2 regions of the Paenibacillus sp. JNUCC 34 genome follow, and region 2 is predicted to be linked to the other one. Evidence: a T-box and tRNA genes for the amino acid it is inferred to sense, from the RefSeq annotation. Region 2 holds a T-box; the other holds one or more tRNA genes.

Region 1 (14,040 bases), 1.3 Mb from region 2:
CGAATTAATCAGCACGCGTGTCTCGCCCGGAAGCTCAACATCACGGCCGCCGCTGAAGAAAAACGTGACGTGTGGGTATTTCTCCGTCTCTGCAATACGTAGCTGCTTCTTGTTGTTCTGCACCAGCACTTCACCCAGCGTATTGTCGAGGTTCTTCGGCTTGTACGCAACAAAGCCCTCTACCGTTTCGCTAAACAAGGTCAAGCAGACAAAATGCAAATCTTGCGGAAACTTAGGTCCACGGTCAAATCCACGGAAATCCTTGTTCGTAAATACCTGGGACAGCTGGATCGCACGGTCTGGGCGGTAGTTCAAGAAGATTACAGAATCTCCGCTTTCCACCAGGCTCACCGGATTGCCCTGATCATCTACGATGACAGTTGGCTCTACGAATTCATCATAGACCGATTTCTCATAAGATTCATTGATTGCTTTCAGTGGATCAGTGTATTTCGGGCCTTCGCCGTACACCATCGCACGGTAGGCTTTCTCTACGCGGTCCCAACGTTTGTCACGGTCCATCGCATAATAGCGTCCCGATACGGTGGCGATTTTACCAACGCCGACTTCCTCGATCTTAGCGATCAAGTCTTTAATAAATTGTTTACCGCTGTCCGGAGCCACGTCACGACCATCCATGAAACCATGGATGTACACTTCGTGCATATCTTCCTTCTTAGCAAGGTCCAGCATAGCGAACATATGCTCAATATGGCTATGAACGCCGCCATCGGATACGAGGCCGTACAGATGCAGTTTCTTGTTGTTTTTCTTAGCGGAACGAATTGCTTCTACGAGGGTTTCATTCTCGAAAAATTCACCTTCGCGAATCGACTTCGTAATCCGGGTCAAGTCTTGATAAACAATCCGTCCAGCTCCGATGTTCAGGTGACCCACTTCGGAGTTACCCATTTGTCCTGCTGGAAGTCCTACCGCCTCACCACATGCCGTCAGCGTCGTATTCGGGTATTGCTTCAAATAACGATCATAGTTCGGTTTGTTAGCTTGGGAGACCGCATTGCCTTCAGTGGTGTTACGCAGCCCGAATCCGTCCATGATGATCAGAGCTACAGGTTTTGGTGCTGACATCTTACTTCGCCCCCTCAACGAGCTGGATGAAAGAGGCCGGCTGCAAGCTGGCTCCTCCAACGAGCGCGCCGTCAATGTCGCTTTGACCCATATACTCAGTTACATTCTCAGGCTTCACACTTCCGCCGTATTGAATACGTACCTGATTGGATACATCTTCACCATACATTCCTTTCACAAGGTCACGGATGTAAGAGATTACTTCGTTAGCATCCTGTGCTGTGGAGGATTTACCTGTTCCAATCGCCCAGATCGGTTCGTAAGCAATGACAACATGCACAGCTTGATCCGCAGGAATTCCTGCAAAAGCTGCTTCCGTCTGTACTTTGCATACGTCTTTCGTCTGGCCAGCTTCACGCTCTTCGAGCTTCTCACCGACACATACGATCGGAAGAAGACGGTGACGGAAAGCCGCATGGACTTTTTTGTTCACAATCTCATCCGTTTCGCCAAAATATTGACGGCGCTCCGAATGTCCGATAATGACATAGTCTACGCCCAGATCCTGCAGCATGACACCGCTAATTTCGCCGGTAAATGCGCCATTTTCCTCAAAATGAAGATTTTGTGCGCCAATCTTGATGTTCGTGCCTTTAGCGGCTTCAACAAGCGCAGGGAGGTTCGTAAACGGCGCGCAGATCACACTTTCCACGCCCTCGACTTCCGCTTTGCCTTTTACCTCTTCAAAGAATGCTTTAGCTTCCGGAACAGTTTTGAACATTTTCCAGTTGCCGGCTATGATAGGTGTTCTCACACGATTCACTCCTTTACTCTTACTCCCCCAGATTCTAGGGGACCCGCTTCTTTGCGACTTGCTTTTATAAAGTAGAAACTAATCCGCGTCCTTTTCAAAGGGCGACGGCGTTTCTACGAGAAATATAAGCTTTTTAAAAGATACTACTTATCGTTCAGTGCCACAACACCAGGAAGCTCTTTACCTTCCATAAACTCAAGAGATGCGCCGCCGCCTGTAGAGATGTGGTTCATCTTGTCAGCCAAGTGGAACTTCTCTGCAGCTGCTGCGGAATCACCACCGCCGATAATCGTGTAAGCTTCTGTGTCTGCACAAGCTTGAGCTACTTCACGAGTACCGTTAGAGAACGGTTCAATTTCGAATACGCCCATAGGCCCGTTCCATACGACCAGCTTAGAGTTCTTGATTACTTCTGCATACTTCGCACGCGTCTTCGGTCCAATGTCTACGCCTTCCCAATCTGCAGGAATGCCGTCGATATCAACAATGTTCGTGTTGGCATCGGCACTGAAGTCATCCGAAACAACAATGTCTTCCGGGAGGTAGAAGTTCTTGCCCAATTCTTTTGCTTTCTCGATAAAACCTAGTGCAGTTTCCAGCTTGGAATCATCACACAATGATTGACCGATTTCATGACCTTGAGCTTTGAAGAACGTGTAAGCAAGTCCACCGCCGATAATGACGTTGTCAGCCAGCGTAAGCAGGTTGTTGATCACATCGATTTTGTCTTTAACCTTCGAGCCGCCAATAATAGCGGTAAACGGACGATCTGGATTGGAAAGGGCTTTGCCCAATACGGACAGTTCTTTTTCCATCAGCAAGCCGGATACAGCCGGAAGAATATGCGCGATTCCTTCAGTCGATGCATGTGCACGGTGTGCTGCACCGAAAGCGTCGTTCACGAACAGATCTGCAAGCTCAGCGAACTGCTTCGCAAGCTCCGGATCATTCTTCTCTTCACCAGGATAGAAACGAACGTTTTCAAGCACAAGAACGTCGCCGTCCTTCATGTTAGCAATTTGTGCTTTTACTGCATCCCCAACCGCTTCATCTGCTTTCGCTACCGGTTTGCCAAGAAGCTCGGACAAACGTTCGCTAGCAGATGTCAAACGCATGGAATCTACGACTTGACCTTTCGGACGTCCCATATGGCTAGCCAAAATAACTTTAGCGCCTTTTTCCATCAAATATTTAATGGTCGGCAGGGTTTCACGAATCCGAGTATCATCGGTAATCTTTCCATCCTCGAGGGGTACATTGAAATCGACGCGGACAAACACCCGTTTGCCGCTTACTTCCACATCACGTACACTTTTCTTGTTCATCTCCACGTTCCTCCTAAGAAACTATTCTCCTCGCCGACAGCAGATTGCTCTCGTTCTCTCTCTATGTTTAGAGTCCGGTTTTATCTATTCTTCCCAGTACTCTGGCATGAAAACATGAAAATATATAAATCACAAAACCAAAGAGGAGCGCCATAGGGAACCCCTCTTCGATTGATGGTTTAGATCAGATATTACAGACCTTTGCTTGCAACGTAGATTGCGAGGTCAACAACACGGTTGGAATAGCCCCACTCATTGTCATACCAAGAAACGACTTTCACCATGTTATCGCCTACTACCATAGTGGACAGGGAGTCGATAGTGGAAGAAGCTGGATCTGTATTGTAGTCGCTGGATACAAGCGGCTCTTCGGAGTAGTTCATGATACCTTTCAGAGGACCGTTAGCAGCAGCTTTCAAAGCTTCGTTTACGGATTCTCTAGTTACGTTCTTAGAAGTTTCGATAACAAGGTCAGTTACGGAAACGTTCTTCGTAGGTACACGCATAGCCATACCATTCAACTTGCCTTTCAGCTGTGGCAGAACCAAGCTAACGGCTTTAGCTGCACCAGTTGTGGATGGAATGATGTTCTCAGCTGCTGCACGAGCACGACGAAGGTCTTTGTGCGGCAGGTCAAGTACTTGCTGGTCATTCGTGTAAGAGTGAACAGTTGTCATCATACCTTTTACGATACCAAAGTTTTCGTCCAGAACTTTTGCAAATGGAGCCAAGCAGTTCGTTGTGCAAGAAGCGTTGGAGATTACTGTATGATTAGCTGGATCGTATTTGTCTTCGTTAACGCCCATAACGATTGTGATATCTTCGTCAGTAGCAGGAGCGGAGATGATAACTTTCTTAGCGCCGCCTTTCAAGTGAGCGGAAGCTTTGTCTTTAGCTGTGAAGATACCTGTGGATTCAACAACGATTTCAACGCCGTGTTGACCCCAAGGCAAGTTTTCTGGGTTACGCTCTGCAAATACTTTTACTTCGCGACCGTTAACTACCAGTGCGCCTTCTTTAGCTTCTACTGTTGCATTCAATCTGCCGTGAGTAGTGTCATATTTCAAAAGGTGTGCCAGCGTGCTTACATCTGTCAAATCGTTAATTGCAACAATTTCAACATCCTTGTTGTCCAGCGCTGCGCGGAACACGTTACGTCCAATACGTCCAAAACCGTTAATACCTACTTTAACCATGAGTATTTCCCTCCATATAGTGAAAGTTTTTTATTTATTCAAGACAGACCGTGAGGTCCATCAAGACAACAAAGTTAGTATAGATGCTTTACTTTAGAGTTTTTACTACAGCTCCGCCGTTTGATTCAGCCGCTTCTCGATTTCGTGCGCTGCAGCCTCATCGATAACAAGAATATCTTCATGCCCGAATTTCAATACGGCGTGAATAGCTCTGGCCTTACTGCGTCCACCTGCAATACCGATGATCGTCTCCGTCCGCATAATATCCTCAAGCCGCAGCCCAAGGGTTAGCATTTTGTGAACGACCGTACCTTCTTCACTGAAATAGTAACCGAAGGATTCAGCAATTGCCCCTTCCGCTTTCAAGTCCTGAATTGACTTCTCATCAAGCTTCCGGCGGTGAGCCATCTCCATAGCATCTCCGATACCGTGAACAATCACGCATGATCTGCGTATAACATCCACAATGTCCTGGATATGATGATCCTGAACCAAAGACTGATAAGCATCGTCACTCAGCAGATCAGGCACATGCAGTAGCCGATATTCAGCTCCCACCTTCTTGGCCATCTTGGATGCGATGGTATTCGCTTGAATCTCCATGCTCTCACCCAAACCACCTCTTGCAGGTACGAACCACGAATCTTTCAAAGGGCCGGCCGACGACGGCGTCATCTGCTCTGCCACTTCGGCGAGCGTTGATCCACCCGTTACCGCGATAATGTCTCCGTTGTCAACAAAGCAAAGAAGCGCTCTTGCTCCAGCTCTGCCAAGTTCACGTTTCACATCGGTTGAAGACTCACTGTCACCCGGGACAATAACCACTTTGCGTAGCCCATAAGCCTCGCGGATTTTTTCTTCTAGGTCGGCTAATCCGAACAGGTCCTTCATCACCGGCTCGAGCTGCTCCAGCAAGTTCGTTCCGGCACTGCTGACCCTCATCCCAAGCGTCTCAATCTCGATCAACCCCTGTGCTTTCAAGAGGTCCGTTTCGGCCCTCAGCACACGTTCGGTCATTGCCAGCGATGCTGCAAGTGTCCTGCGCCCAACAATTCCGGATAACTTGATCTGATGAAGGATCGTATACCTTCGTTTGAGAGTGTCCATGAGATCGGGCAGAAGCTGCTCTTGTATTTCTAATAAATTACGCATGCTTTCCACTCCTGCAACTTCGTCTTGGATCTCCTTCTCTATGGTCGCAAAATGTCCCAGTCAAACGTTTTGAGTCCCACCTTTATTCTACTCAATATTTATGATGGTTGCAAGTGTTCCGAATGTATATTTCTCAGCCCCAAGCATTCTTATGCATTGGTGGTATACCCGTCCATTCATGTGATGAAAATCTGCCATTATTCAATCCTTTTTGCCGGGAAAATGTGAACGGCTTCATATCCGGAATAATGAAAGTATACTCTCCATATAAGGCTCATTCGGAAAGTTTTTGCCTGCTTCTTGTCTTTTAGAAAAAGATGCGGTATAATCATCTTCGTTGCTATTTTGCGCCCGTGGTCCAATGGATATGACGTAGGCCTCCGGAGCCTGAGATCGAGGTTCGATTCCTCGCGGGCGCGCCATTTATTTTCAGAACTCTATATACTGTTTACCCATAAGTGCCTATGACGGCTCTTTTTTTTAACCAATAGTTTGACTATCTTTGACTTTATGGTTGAAATTGTTTATTATTTGGGTAATACGGTAACAGTATTTTAATGAGGAATGCATTTAAGGGGAGGTTTTCTATATGAGTTTCATACCTATGGTCGTTGAACAAAGCAACCGCGGTGAGCGGGCGTACGACATCTATTCCAGATTGCTGAAAGACCGCATTATCTTCCTCGGCTCCGACGTAAACGACGTGGTTGCCAATGCCATCATTGCACAAATGCTGTTTTTGGCAGCAGAGGATCCTGAGAAGGACATTCATCTTTACATCAATAGCCCTGGCGGATCCATTACTGCTGGTATGGCTATTTTTGATACAATGCAGTTTATCAAACCTGACGTGTCCACCATCTGCGTCGGTATGGCTGCTTCCATGGGGGCTTTCCTACTGAATGCTGGCGCTAAAGGCAAGCGATTCGCGCTGCCAAACAGCGAAATTATGATTCATCAGCCTCTGGGCGGAGCACAGGGACAAGCGACGGATATTGAAATCCGTGCTCGCCGCATTCTGAAAATGCGCGATAAACTGAACCACATCCTTGCAGAGCGTACCGGCCAACCGCTGGAGCGTATTGAGAAGGATACCGATCGTGACTATTTCATGACGGCTAGTGAGGCTAAAGAATACGGTCTCGTTGACCAAGTGCTTGAAAAGACACCTTCACAAGGCATTTAATAATTCATTAAATAAAAGGGCTGATATCCGCAAATGTGGATGTCAGCCCTTTTTCTATGGAAACCTTTTAGACACAGCGGAAACCTTACTTCCATTCCTTCAAGTTAAGCTCAAATTGAGGGAAGCCATAAGCATATGCCGTGTAGTCGTACAATTGGAAGTACAGAACTGCTGCGTTATCCTTCAGGTAGAAATCAGCATCAGCAGGCACGCTTTTAAATCCACCGAGGTAGCCTCCGTCCTTCTTCATCTTGTTCAGCACAAGATTGTTCAGCTTCTGCTTGTTTTTGCCCTGCATGTTGATGACATCACCGAGCTTCAGCTGCTTACCATCCTTTAATGAGAACGTAAAGCTGTTGCGGAAAGTCATGCCGTGCGCACCGCCGGTGTATGAGTATTCATCAGTTGTAATGCTCAGCAACCCTTGTGCGTTGTAGTGAACTACAAAACCTCCTTGAAACTCATACGAATACGGAAACTTCGTTCCGGATGGAGGTTCCAGGCCGATGGTTTCTTCAGCTCCAGCAATCACATCCTCCGCGTTCTTTTTCAGCACCTTGTTGATTTCCGCTTGAGCCTGTTCATTTTCAAGCCCACTCACTACTGGATAATGCACAACAGCCTCCACATTTAGAACCTTCTTCTTCAACGTCGCCGACTTGATCGTAATCGAATTTTGCTTCTTTGGGGTCATGCTGAGTGATTTAAGAGATGAATTCCATTGTCCCTGAACACCCATGTACTCATTCAGTACTTTATACGGGATATACAGGCGGCCATTCACAATCTGGCCTCCCGGCTCTCCTACATCATATACGTATCCGTTCACGGTAAGGTAGATTTCATTATTAGCGTAGACAGCTGCACTCAGTTTGTTGTAGCCATTGCCAATGGTATAAGTTCTGTTTTTCGCATCATATTTTAACGGAATACCGAGTGCATCCCGTATTGCTGTTGCCGGTACATAAACGGTGCCATGATCCAGCATCCCCTTCTGGGTTAATGCCTTGCCGTTCCATTTCAGTGCAACTTCCGATTTGGTAGATTTTTGAGCTGCTACGGTCACTTTAGCTTTAGAAGAGCTAGCATCCACCACTTGTCCATTCCAACCCAGGCCAGTGAGCAACACCCCCGCCGCAATGACTGCTGCACCGTACTTCATTTTGTTTCCCATTTATTATTCTCCACCTTCCAAATTTAAGTATTTACTGTATTACCCGTTTTCATTATAGGAAACACGACAGCGAGAGAGGTAACAATCACGGTGACAATTTTGATGCCAACAATTAGTAAAATCCAAACAATTTGTAATGAAATAATATACCTATGCCTCATTTGCACCAAATATTAAACATCCAATGTTTATGTTTCTCCTAATAAAAATAGGAACGAAGCATCTTCGATGAAAATGAAAAGAAATGTAAGGATTTTGTTATTTATTGTCGTTCTGAGATTTGCAATTTACTTTCACGAAAAAAATCCTTGCCCTAGTGTGCTAGTGTGGGCAAGGATTTTCTAATTCTACAAAGGATCTTGCAGAGAATATTAACTTATCTTCCGCTCTTCAGTTCCGTCCAGAAACGGTCATAAATTTGCAGAGACTCTCCAACATCACTGAGCCATTCGGTTCGTTTAAGCTCATCTTCTGTCAGATTGATCATTTTGTCACTGCGGTATTCTTCACTGTGGAATTCCATCGCTTTAGCGTTCGGATTACTGTAACCGATGAATTCGTAGTTTTTCGCACTAACTTTCGGATCCAGCATATAGTTCATAAACTTCTCAGCCAGTTCCTTGTTTTTAGCGCCTTTTGGAATAGCGTAGTTATCGGAGAAGATCGTTCCACCCTCTTCAGGTACAACATAGCCCACATCAGGGTTCTCTTTCGCGATAAAGGATGCATCGCCGGACCATACGGTTGCAATCCAGCCTTCCTCTTGAATCATTTTTTGCTTAATGTTGTCCGTGTCAAAAGCGAGCACGTTCGGCAGCAATGTCTTCAGATCATCTACGGCTGCACTAATCTCAGATTCATCCGTAGTGCTGTTGGATTTGCCCTGCTTCTTGAGAGCCATACCGATCATTTCACGGTTGTCATCAAGCAGCAGCACCTTTCCTTTATAAGCCGGGTTCCACAGATCATTCCAGCTCTTAATTTCCTCTTTGACATACTTTTTGTTATATGCGATTCCCGTCACACCGGTCATATATACGATGGAATATTTATTGTCCGGGTCAAACTCCGGATCCTTAAATGTATCCGCAATGTTCTCCATGTTCGGGATATTATTCTTATCAAGCGGCTCCAGCAGATCCATGTTGATCATGGTCTTTACCATATAATCCGAAGGCTGGATCAAGTCATATCCGCCACCGCCTGCTTTGATCTTCGCCAGCAGGTCCTCATTGTTCGCGTAATTGTCGTACGTCACCTTGACGTCAAATTCCTTCTCAAAATCCTTCAGCACCTCTGGGTCAAAGTTGTCAGCCCAGCTGTAAATGTGCAAGGTTTCCTTTTCAGAGCCACAAGCCGCCAAGGATGTTATCGACACCACAGCGAGCATGCCTGCCAGCAGCAGACGGGTCCATCTCGATTTTTTCAATTCACTATCTCCTCTCTTTCCGCCATACATTATATTGAATTTATCCGAAAAGCGGTACTTCCGCTTAGATCGGTAGTGTCTTGTGTTTCTTCTGACCCTTGCCGCGGTTAAGGACATATTGCGCAAGCAGGATCAAGGTCACACTCACCAGAATCAGCAGTGTACAGAGCGCGTTGATTTCCGGGGAAATACCCCGCTTCACCTGAGCGTAAATATATATCGGTAGCGTAGTCGAGCTCGGTCCAGCCACAAAGAAGCTAACCATAAAATCATCGAGCGATAACGTGAACGCAATCAAGGCCCCGGCGATAATCCCCGGAGAAATCTGCGGCAGGGTAACATGACGAAACGTCTGCCAACGGGTGGCTCCCAGATCTAGTGCCGCTTCCTCCAGCTGCTTGCCCATATTGGCCAGACGAGCCGTCACTACGACATATACATAAGACAGACTGAATGTGATATGCGCAATAATGATGGTGGTCTTACCTGAATCAATGCCCAACTGACTGAACAGCACGAGCAGCGAGAGACCCATAATGATATCCGGTATGATTACCGGCAAGTACAGCAGTCCGTTCATGCTGCTGCGTCCTTTTTTCCCCAGATTGCGGAGCGACAGAGCCGCGAGCGTACCAAGAACGGTAGATACGATCGTTGATATGACGGCAACTGTCAAGCTGTTCATCAGAGCTTCCATGACATGCCTGTTGTTGAACAGAGAAACATACCAATCAAACGTAAAGCCTTCCCAGTTACCACTGAGCCGCGTATCGTTAAAGGAAAAGATGATGATCATAATGATTGGCAAATAGATGAACGCCATCATTAGGAACGAGTGAAATCCAAGCAGAGGATGATTTCGTTTCTTCATGCTCTCCCCTCCTTCACACGTTGGTGGCGAGCTTGCATCGCCCGGTTAAATAGCATAATCAGCACCAGCGAGGTAATCACGAAAATAACCGATAACGCAGCCCCAAAAGGCCAGTTTCGGGCCCCGAGAAATTGTGCCTGTATAATGTTGCTGATCATGGCTGACTTTGCGCCGCCCAAAATATCCGTAACGACAAACATACCCGTCGTCGATACATAAACTAGAATCGAACCCGTCATAATACCGGATTTGCTCTGAGGCAATGTAATATGGCGGAACGCTTTCCAGCGGGAGGCACCCAAGTCACTCGCCGCATCAAGAAGACGTTTATCCATCTGCTCCAGCGCCACATAAATCGGCAGCACCATGAACGGAATGAAGTTATAAACCATCCCGAGCAATACAGCACCTTTGGTATACAGCATCTGTATAGGTTCATCAATCCATCCCAGATCCATAAGGAACGTATTAACAACGCCCTGTGTCCGAAGCAGCAGCACCCAGGCGTACGTACGGATCAGGAAATTGATCCAGAAAGGCACCGTTATAAGGATTAGGCCCCACGTCTGGATACGCGGGGATGCGTTGGCTATATAATAGGCCAGCGGATAGCTGACGATCAGACAAATCAGTGTGGTCAGTACCGACAAAACAATCGTGTCCCAGTAAATTCCGAGGTATAACGGATCAAAAAACGTCTTATAGCCTTCCAGGCTGAATGAAAAGACGAGGTTCCCTAGCGCGTCACGCTGCAGAAACGAGATCCCTACTACGATAAGCATCGGAATAATAAGAAACAAAGAGAGCCAGAGCAGGACGGGAGTCACGAGGAATTTAGATTTTCTCATGACCCGATGCCCACCTCATCCCTCTCATCCCAGTTCAGTCCGATGGCTTCACCGACTTCCCAAGGCTCATCATCCGTGAAATCGAGGGCAATCGTAACCCTCATCGGCTCGTTATCGAGCTGTACCATCAGCTTATGCACATTGCCGAGGTACTGTACATCCTCGATGATACCCGTCTTCTTGGCGCCCGGTTCGCGCTGCGGAATGATTTTTTCAGGACGCACGGCAAAAAGCCCTTCGGGCGAAGAGAAGATGTTGTTCTCTCCAACAAAGGTTGCAGCGAATAGAGTCTGCGGTCTGGCGTAGATTTCACGCGGCGTTCCGATCTGCTCGACCTTCCCGTTGTTCATAATCACGATCCGGTCAGATAGCATCATCGCTTCTTCTTGATCATGCGTTACATAAACAAACGTAATCCCGAGTGAACGCTGCAGATGTTTCAGTTCAGACTGCAAGTTTTTACGAAGCTGCAAATCTAGCGCACCAAGCGGCTCATCCAGCAACAGCACCTTCGGCTTGTTTGCAATTGCTCTGGCAATGGCAACACGTTGCTGCTGTCCACCGGAAAGCTGGTGCGGATAACGGTCCACTAGCGGGGTAAGCTGCGTCATTGTCACGGCTTCCGCTACGCGTTCCTTAATCTGTGCACGCGGCATTTTTTTCATTTTCAAACCAAAAGCTATATTGTCTTCTACGGTCATGTGCGGGAATAAGGCATAATGTTGAAACACGAGATTCAAATCTCGCTTGTTCGCCGGCGTATCGGTCACGTTCTGCCCGGCGAGCCACACTTCCCCTTCCGTCGGCTGTTCGAATCCTGCAATCATACGGAGGATTGTCGTCTTGCCGCAGCCGCTGGGGCCCAGCAAAGTCAGGAATTCCCCTTCCTTAATGGAGAGCGACAGCGGATGCACGACCGCTTGTCCTTGAAATTGTTTTTCTACCTGGACAAGTTCAATCATATGCATCATCATCCCCTTACGGTTAATGGTAATAGTCTTTCCTATAAATTAAGAAAAAAAAGCCATATCCATTGGTATGGCTTATCGACAGGTTATGTTCAGTTTTTTGCATATTCACTATACCTTGTTTTGACCCCATACACAACACTTTTCTTGAGTAATTCGACAGGGAGAGGCCTTGTCCCATCTAGATTTTGTCATTTGTGACCATGCAGGGTTAAAAGTGTAAAAAATAAAATCGCCCAATTCCGCAAAAACTGCGGTTTGGACGATTTTTGGACTTTCATACATTTCTCACAGGCATAAATTACTTCATTTCATACTGAACATACAGCTGCGTAATGAGTTTAATTTCGCCCGGCTTCACAGATGTACCTGCATCAGCCATGGAAGCACTATCCATTTTCATTTCCATGTTGCCATAGCTGAATACATCACGGTTCGCAGCCTCATCCTGAACAACACTCACAACAACACCAAGCTGCCGCTTGGAAGCCTTGGCAATGGCTTGTGCCTTGAGGTCCGCATTCGCCATCGCTTTCTCAATCACTTGCGTCTCAAATGCATCACGGTTCTCAACCGTAAAACGCGCGTTGCCAATGTTATTCGCTCCGGCCTCCGCTGCTGCATCAAGAAGTTCACCAACCTTGCTCAGATCACGAAGAGTAACCTCAAGCGAATGGTTGGCACTGTAATTTTGCACTTTACGTCCCTCTTTTTCGCTATAAGAGTAATTTGGCTGAACATAGAATTGTTCAGTTTTGATATCCTTGTCATCGATTTTCCAGGTGTTTTTCAGTAATTCGGTAATCTTAGCCATTTTCTGAGCGTTATTTTTCTGTGCCGACTTTGCTGTTTCTGCGAAAGACTCCACGCCGATAGACAGATATACGATATCTGGCTTCACTGAAATTTCACCCTTACCGAGCACTGTAATCCGGTTCTGCTGTACCGCTTCCGCCGCATGTACTTCCCCTACTCCCAAAGCTCCGGTCCATACAGAACCTCCTGTAAGCAATGCACCCGCGATCATGACCGACCCCAAACGTTTGGCCCATACCTTCATTTCCTTCGACCTCCTTTAATTTGGCAGTGCTATTAGCTTGCCTTAACTTTCTAACGGTCTATAATTGGTAATTGTTGCACTTTTCGAAAATTAAAAAAACGCATAAAAAAAGCCTTGTTTCCAAGGCTCCCTTTATACGTCCGTATAGAATTTTATTGGTTCTCCAATTCCTCTTTGCTGACCAAATTCACTAAAGAGGTAACTGCTTGCTCAGCGTCTGCGCCTTCAGCGCTAATGTGAACTTCAGTACCAGAACTTATGGCAAGGCTCATAATTCCCATGATACTTTTTGCGTTCACTTTTTTATCATCCTTTTCCACGAAAATTTCAGATGAGTATTTATTCGCTTCTTGAACGAACAGCGCGGCCGGTCTGGCATGAAGACCCGTTTTTAACCGAACGACTACCGGGTGCTTTGTCATGGAAAATTTACCCCCTATTATCAAATCTCAAAACATTGGAAATCGATGCTATTTCATAATATTATACCATTTTACCACATAGGACACTAGAATAAAAAATCTTAACTATTCCGGAGTTTTTCAGCCAGTTCATCGATTTTACGAAGACGGTGATTAACCCCTGACTTGCTGACAGTCCCCTTCAGCATCTCGCCGACTTCCTTCAAGTTCATATCGGGATGGGCAAGACGGACTTCAGCCACTTCACGGAGCTTGTCCGGCAGCTGGTCTAGACCCATTTCCCTCTGCAACAGCTTGATGTTCTCGATCTGCCGCACTGCGGCTCCAATCGTTTTGTTAAGGTTGGCAGTTTCGCAATTCACAATCCGATTGACGGAGTTTCGCATGTCGCGCATAATGCGGACATCCTCGAACTTGAACAAAGCCTGATGAGCGCCGATCAGGTTGAGGAACTCGATAATCTTCTCGCCTTCCTTAATGTAGAAAATAAATCCTTTCTTACGCTCAATACAGCGGGCATTTAGATGAAATTCATTCGCAAGATCCACCAGTGCCTTGCAGTGCTC
Region 2 (5,914 bases):
GTGTATTCCAGAAGGTGAGAACCTACTTACTGCAAATTTGAAGAAAAAGAATTATACTGAAATAGTGTCCAGAGCAAGCAAAAGAGGATGGTAAGTAAACTCCACATCCTTTTGGTACCGTACTGGTGAATTCATAAATATCATACATAGAAGGAGAGACCACAGATGTCAGAGATAAAGATTTCGCAGCACACTGCTATTCTTTTGGAGCATGCGAGAAAATGCGGACTGCAAGCAGAAGAACTCTTGCAGGCTATCCGCTCAGGTCAGGTCGAAGCATTCCATGTCGCACAAAACGGCCATTTTGATTATACTGAGCTGTTTAGCTATGCCGAGCAGCATGGGGAAGATTTGGAGAAGGCCACGACAGAAGGATACCGGATTACGTTTAACACGAGAAATGGATTGAAGATATGGCTTGAAGAAGCTTTCCATTTAAGTTCGGAATCCGATTTCCTAGTTGGTGAAGGAATTATTGAAGGTCTTCCTCTGCAGGAAGAACAGCTGGAGCGTTTGAAACAGACTTTGGCTGTCAACTGGACGATTGCGGAAGCTGGCAAAACCGAGCAAGGTTACAACGTTAAACTGACAGTTCGAGGTTTGCAATAATCAGAATAGTAGAAGCCCCCATCTCTTGAGTAGACAAAGAATGGGGGCTTTTAAATGATGTTACATCCGGCTCGGCGTCGGCAGTCCAAGAATCTCTAATGCTTCACCAAGCGTTTCTTTGAAAATAGAGGTTAGCCATACGCGGAACTTCAGCACGTCACCATCCATCTTGAGAATTGGGCATGCCCCGTAGAAGTTGTTGAATAGCGAGGCCAACTCATATGCGTAATTACAAAGAGAACTCGGCGTGAGTTCTTTACCCGCTCCATAGAGTGAATCATGCCATGTGCTTATATGTCTGAGCAGAGCATGTTCTGCTTTTTCAAGAACAGGGAACTGCTCTGGTACGAATGGTATCACATCTTTGTCCTGAGCCTTGTTCAGTACACTTAGGGCGCGAGCGTAGGAATAGAGCAGATAAACACCTGTATTTCCGGAAATTTCGGTAGCTTGTTTTAGATCAAATACGACCTCGGTTTGCAGAGCAAAACGCAGCAGGTAGTAGCGGATGGAAGCTGTGGCGATATCCCGGCTGGACAAGCCGTTCTTATCCGAACGAGATTCTTCGATGACGTTTTCCATCAGGTCGATCAGTTCTGTTATTTTGATGCCGATGCCTTGACGGCCGGACATTGCGTAAGAGGCTTTACCGTCAGAGGTGTCGATGCCAAGATCCGCCGCAGCTGACGGGCTTAAGGATACAACGCCATAGCTAACATGACGCAGCTTCTCTGCTTCCGTGGTGAACCCGAGTCCTTCAAGCGCCTGCTTGACCATCGCCTGTGGATATTGCTGTCTGTAATCAATGACGTTGATAACCATATCGGCTTTACCGAATAGTTGATGTTCACCGTGAGAACTGGTCGTCCATACATCGCCTGCAAACTTTTTGTACATAAAGTCATTTTGGAGCAAGCCGTATTTCCATAAATGATATGCTATATCTTTTGCCGTATAGGTTAATATGCCATTAGAACGAACCAGTACCTTATCTATACTGTGCTCCGTATCACTGTCATCCCCGGACTCCTGCGTTGATTGCTTTAATACCCAGCAGCCAGCCAGTTTACCTTCTGTCTCTTGATGGAACAAGGAGGTCTGCTTCAGCAGCTCAAACGCAGATGCCCAAAATCCTTCTCTGACGATATTGCTTTCCCAGACAAGCAGGTCATACTCAATGCCGAACTGCTTCATTTCTTCGATGTGCTCACGTACAATCCTTTCAGCTACAAGCAACCCGACCCAGGACAGGTTTTGGTTACCTTCCTCAAGTGCATGAAGAACATCGGTTCTTTGGTGAACCAGTTCCGGGTCATTTTGATAAGTCTTGTTGATGGCGGAGTAAATATCCCAGCAATAATCTCCGAAGCGGCGATGCTCTTTGGATAAGGAAATGTTCTGAATGCCGACGACCGTATCCGCCAACTGATTGCCGAGATCATCAATGTAGTTATGAACTTCCACTTCGTATCCGATTTTCCTCATCAGCCGAACGAGAGTGTCTCCGATACAAGAATTTCTCAAGTGACCAATATGTGCTGATTTGTTCGGGTTGATGGATGTATGCTCGATTACAACCTTTTCCGCTGGTAATTGAGGAAGCTCAAAAGTCGTTTGAGCCCATGTGGACCAATCCATATAAAAATTTATGAACCCCGGCGGCACAACTTGGATATGGTGGATCAGTTTTGCAAAAGACTTGTCTTGTTCAAGCTGAACTTTAATTTGCTCAGCGATGTTCAGCGGTGCCTTACGAAGGGTTTTGGCTAACTGCATGGCAATATTCGTGGAATAGTCGCCATGGTCCATATTTGCAGGCTGCTCGACTTGTACCTGTAAAACATCTGGCAGAGCCGCTCCTGGAGTTGATGACACAACATGCTGCACCGCTTGTTCGATGCCTGTAGTGATGAATTGACTTAACATTTTTAGTTCCCCCTTAGAAAATAAAAAAAGCCCTCATCTCATAAGAGACGAGGACTATAGCGCTCGCGGTACCACTCTCGTTGCTAAACCATAGGTTTAACCACTTCAATACAATAACGGTGTAAGCCGGGGCTTCCTACTAGTTGTTTCAGAAGACCATCTCATGGGTCCGCTTCGTGACCGAGCCTGTACCGGTTCCCACTCTCCCGGCTCACTTGGACATAGACGTCGATCAGTACTCTCCCAATCATTGAACTGCGTTATTCGAGTTTTTCATATTATAACCAATCTACCGTGAAAATCAACTATCATTTGAATGCAACGATTCGAAGTCGTTTATAGTCCGCATAAAATGCATCGTCTTTCCACAGGGATTGTTTCGTAAGCTGGCTTATTTGTTCAAATGCATTTTTCTTTTCGTCTGGTGTAAGGCCAGTGAAAAAGTTGTCGCCAAAATGAGTAAGCCAGTCCTTAATACCGTTCTCACCGCCGAGAAGCCGAGTTGGACGGTCGTAATGTTGAGCCAGTGCCACCCTGAACCCTGTCTTCTCTAGTAACGAAGCATATTCACCAATACTAGGGTAGTACCACGGATTACGGTTATTGGCATCGATTCCATATTGGGATGATAGTACGTTTTGTATTGCCTTCGCGATTGTTCTGATATTGCTGGCGCCACCGAATTCAGCGATAAAGCGGCCGCCTGGCTTTAATGCCCGATATACAGAAGAGGCAGCATCTGATGCTTGGGTTATCCAGTGCAGCGCAGCATTGGAAAATACGGCATCAAAGAGAACGTCTGTGTTAAAATTTTCGCCATTCCCAACAACGAATGTCAGATGTGGATACTTGACCGCGGCTCTTCTAATCATCTCTTCAGAGAAATCCATTCCAACAACAGAGGACCCGGACGCGGCGATTTCGTGTGCCAGATCCCCAGTTCCGCAGCCAAGATCCAGAATTCGTTCTCCTTGCTGAGGGGCCAAAAGCTCAATTAATCCTTTTCCGTACGTTGTTACAAAAGACAGCTGGCGGTCATAGTCTTCAGGCTTCCACACTTGATCTGAGCTCATAACACCACTCCTTGACTATTGGTGCTCTAATTGTGACATATACGAGGTTATTAAAGGAAATATATAGTTATTATGGGGCTTATAGTTTCAACCTATAGCAAGGAGGGAAAGGAAACAGTAGAAAAGACCGCTTTTTGGCGGTCTTTTGCAAGGGATAGTTTATTTTACAGCTACCAAAAGAGCTCCAATAGCGATCAGAGCTACGCCAGCGGCGTTGATCCACGATATTTTCTCACCGAGGAATACAAATGCCAGGATGACCGCAATGACGACACTCAGTTTATCAATAGGACCAACCTGCGATACTTTGCCGTATTTTAATGCTAAAAAATAAAAAAGCCACGACAACGCACCTGCTACGCCGCTTAATACGATAAAACTGAGAGCTTTTTTCTGGACCAAAATTTCTCCCAACTGAGCGAACTTGCCTTGAACCGCTACGACACCGAGCAAAAATAGAGCCATGATTACCGAGCGGATCGCAGTTGCGGAGTTCGCGTCAATGTTTTGGAGCCCAATTTTTCCGAAAATGGCCACGAGTGAAGCAGCTACCGCTGAAAGCAGGGCATATATAAGCCATAAGGGCATGATCGTTCCTCCTCCTTTAGAGCAGATAAAGTTGGTTAAGTAGTTGGTGAAAAAAAGTGGTGTATGTATTAATGTTTGCCTTTAATAGTATAGAGCATTATTGGAATTCCTCAAATATGAATTTTAGGCACAAAAAAACGCCAAAAGGCGCTATATGCTGTATTTTACATTTCAATCCAAGATGATGGATTGTTATTTGTATAAATCTCCATTGCTTCTTTTATAAATTGTAGATCCTTATCTGTAAACGGATTGGGAAATGGGAAAGGTCTTGTGTGCGGCAGTGTTTCTTTAAACAAATCAATATTCCCTTTCATGGTTTCATTCACAAGCAGCATCAGATTTTCTATAGTTTTTTGCGATTTCATAGAAGACGGCGGGGTTTCAGTAGAGATTAAATGTTTGATTTGAGTTAAAATCTTAGTCCATTTTTTATCTAGATCGATTTTTTCGGATTTATTTATATCCAATAATTCATTCACTACATCTTTAGAATAATGTTCTTTAAACCATCGTTCTGTTTCCTCTTCAAACATTAATTTTTGAACCATAGCACAAAATATATCGATATTGATCGTTTCCTCTTCCTCAATTGTTTCAATCATGTGATCTATATCGGTTAAAATATTCATAATCTCAAGCTTTTTGGCTTCAAATAACTGTTTTTGGTCATTTAGAGATTGTAATATCGCAGTGCCTTTAACAGTATGGTTTTTAAGCATGTTTTTAATATCTTTTAGGGATAGACCGAGAAACTGTAGGCATTTAATTTTTTGCAGAGTTATTATATCCTCTTTTGTATATAGTCTGTGTCCACCCTCTGTATAATCACTTGGTTTAAGCAAGTCTATACTGTCATAATATCGAAGTGTTCGAATGCCCGTACCAGACTTTTGCGCAAATTCTCCAATGGTAAAAATGTCTTTTTCCATAATTTCACCTCCTCTGTCCTAAATGGACTTAAAAATCCTATAGTTCAGACTTTAAAATAGCGTATAACGGGGTATGAAAATATTTTTCCCTTTAAAGCATAAGCTGCTGCAATAATAATCAGTATGGTTTCAATTACAAGAAGTGCCTTAGAAAGAATTGAAGCTGCACTCCATATTTGAGAAGTAAAGGTTAATGCCAAAAAGATGGGGAAAAAAGTGAAGTGAAGGTTCATACCTTCTTTTGCATGATCAGCCAAATATTTATTTTTATTTTTTGATATAAAGTATACAGCGATTGGTAATGCAAAGGTTAGTAAAATCGAAAATACATGCACTAAACTTGCCAATATCCTATTCAGTAAACTTTCTTTTTTCATAGTACTTTACCTCCAAAGTGTATTTGATGGTTACCTTTTTATTAACAACTGAAGTCATCATAAAAGGTGACGTAGCTAGAGGTTCAAGTACCAAATTCAAATTTAATGGAAAAAATTATTAGCGTGGCTAAAAGCATCGAACTTAAGAATGGTAGTATCCTGTAGCGGTAGGAAACTGATGTCTGATGGGGAAGGGAGTGTTTCACTGCGGTCAGTTAACTTGATGGAACTTACATGTCTCGCATGGTATAAGGCAGATCTATTGTTGCATAATAGGTTTCGACTGTTGCGTAGGTGAGTATGGAAGAGATGGTGATTTCACTGCTGTCGTTCGATATGATGTAAGAATTTCAGTAGAAGCGCGTGATAGCGTGCGTATGCGGAGAGATGGCTATATGTGCAGACTTTG

Evidence for each region. The T-box of region 2 lies ahead of AC2TF5_RS21155 (arginine--tRNA ligase). A T-box ahead of a tRNA ligase gene usually reads a tRNA of that ligase, here a tRNA-Arg.
Region 1: it has a tRNA-Arg gene. The T-box ahead of AC2TF5_RS21155 (arginine--tRNA ligase) is inferred to sense a tRNA for this amino acid. The anticodon was not compared.

What each region holds. Positions count from the first base shown of each region.
Region 1 is NZ_CM177770.1:5,821,330-5,835,369, forward strand. It holds gene gpmI (2,3-bisphosphoglycerate-independent phosphoglycerate mutase) at 1-1,089, opposite strand, end outside; gene tpiA (triose-phosphate isomerase) at 1,091-1,843, opposite strand; gene AC2TF5_RS26800 (phosphoglycerate kinase) at 1,987-3,168, opposite strand; gene gap (type I glyceraldehyde-3-phosphate dehydrogenase) at 3,360-4,364, opposite strand; gene AC2TF5_RS26810 (sugar-binding transcriptional regulator) at 4,470-5,516, opposite strand; tRNA gene AC2TF5_RS26815 (tRNA-Arg) at 5,864-5,938, shown strand; gene clpP (ATP-dependent Clp endopeptidase proteolytic subunit ClpP) at 6,106-6,702, shown strand; gene AC2TF5_RS26825 (PdaC/SigV domain-containing protein) at 6,788-7,876, opposite strand; gene AC2TF5_RS26830 (ABC transporter substrate-binding protein) at 8,253-9,305, opposite strand; gene AC2TF5_RS26835 (ABC transporter permease) at 9,370-10,176, opposite strand; gene AC2TF5_RS26840 (ABC transporter permease) at 10,173-11,024, opposite strand; gene AC2TF5_RS26845 (ABC transporter ATP-binding protein) at 11,021-11,992, opposite strand; gene AC2TF5_RS26850 (SIMPL domain-containing protein) at 12,294-13,052, opposite strand; gene AC2TF5_RS26855 (HPr family phosphocarrier protein) at 13,205-13,474, opposite strand; gene whiA (DNA-binding protein WhiA) at 13,576-14,040, opposite strand, start outside.
Region 2 is NZ_CM177770.1:4,506,119-4,512,032, reverse strand. It holds gene AC2TF5_RS21160 (hypothetical protein) at 166-609, shown strand; gene AC2TF5_RS21155 (arginine--tRNA ligase) at 670-2,535, opposite strand; T-box leader at 2,576-2,795, opposite strand; gene AC2TF5_RS21150 (class I SAM-dependent methyltransferase) at 2,844-3,608, opposite strand; gene AC2TF5_RS21145 (EamA family transporter) at 3,768-4,196, opposite strand; gene AC2TF5_RS21140 (MerR family transcriptional regulator) at 4,361-5,128, opposite strand; gene AC2TF5_RS21135 (magnetosome magnetite crystal formation protein family) at 5,173-5,505, opposite strand.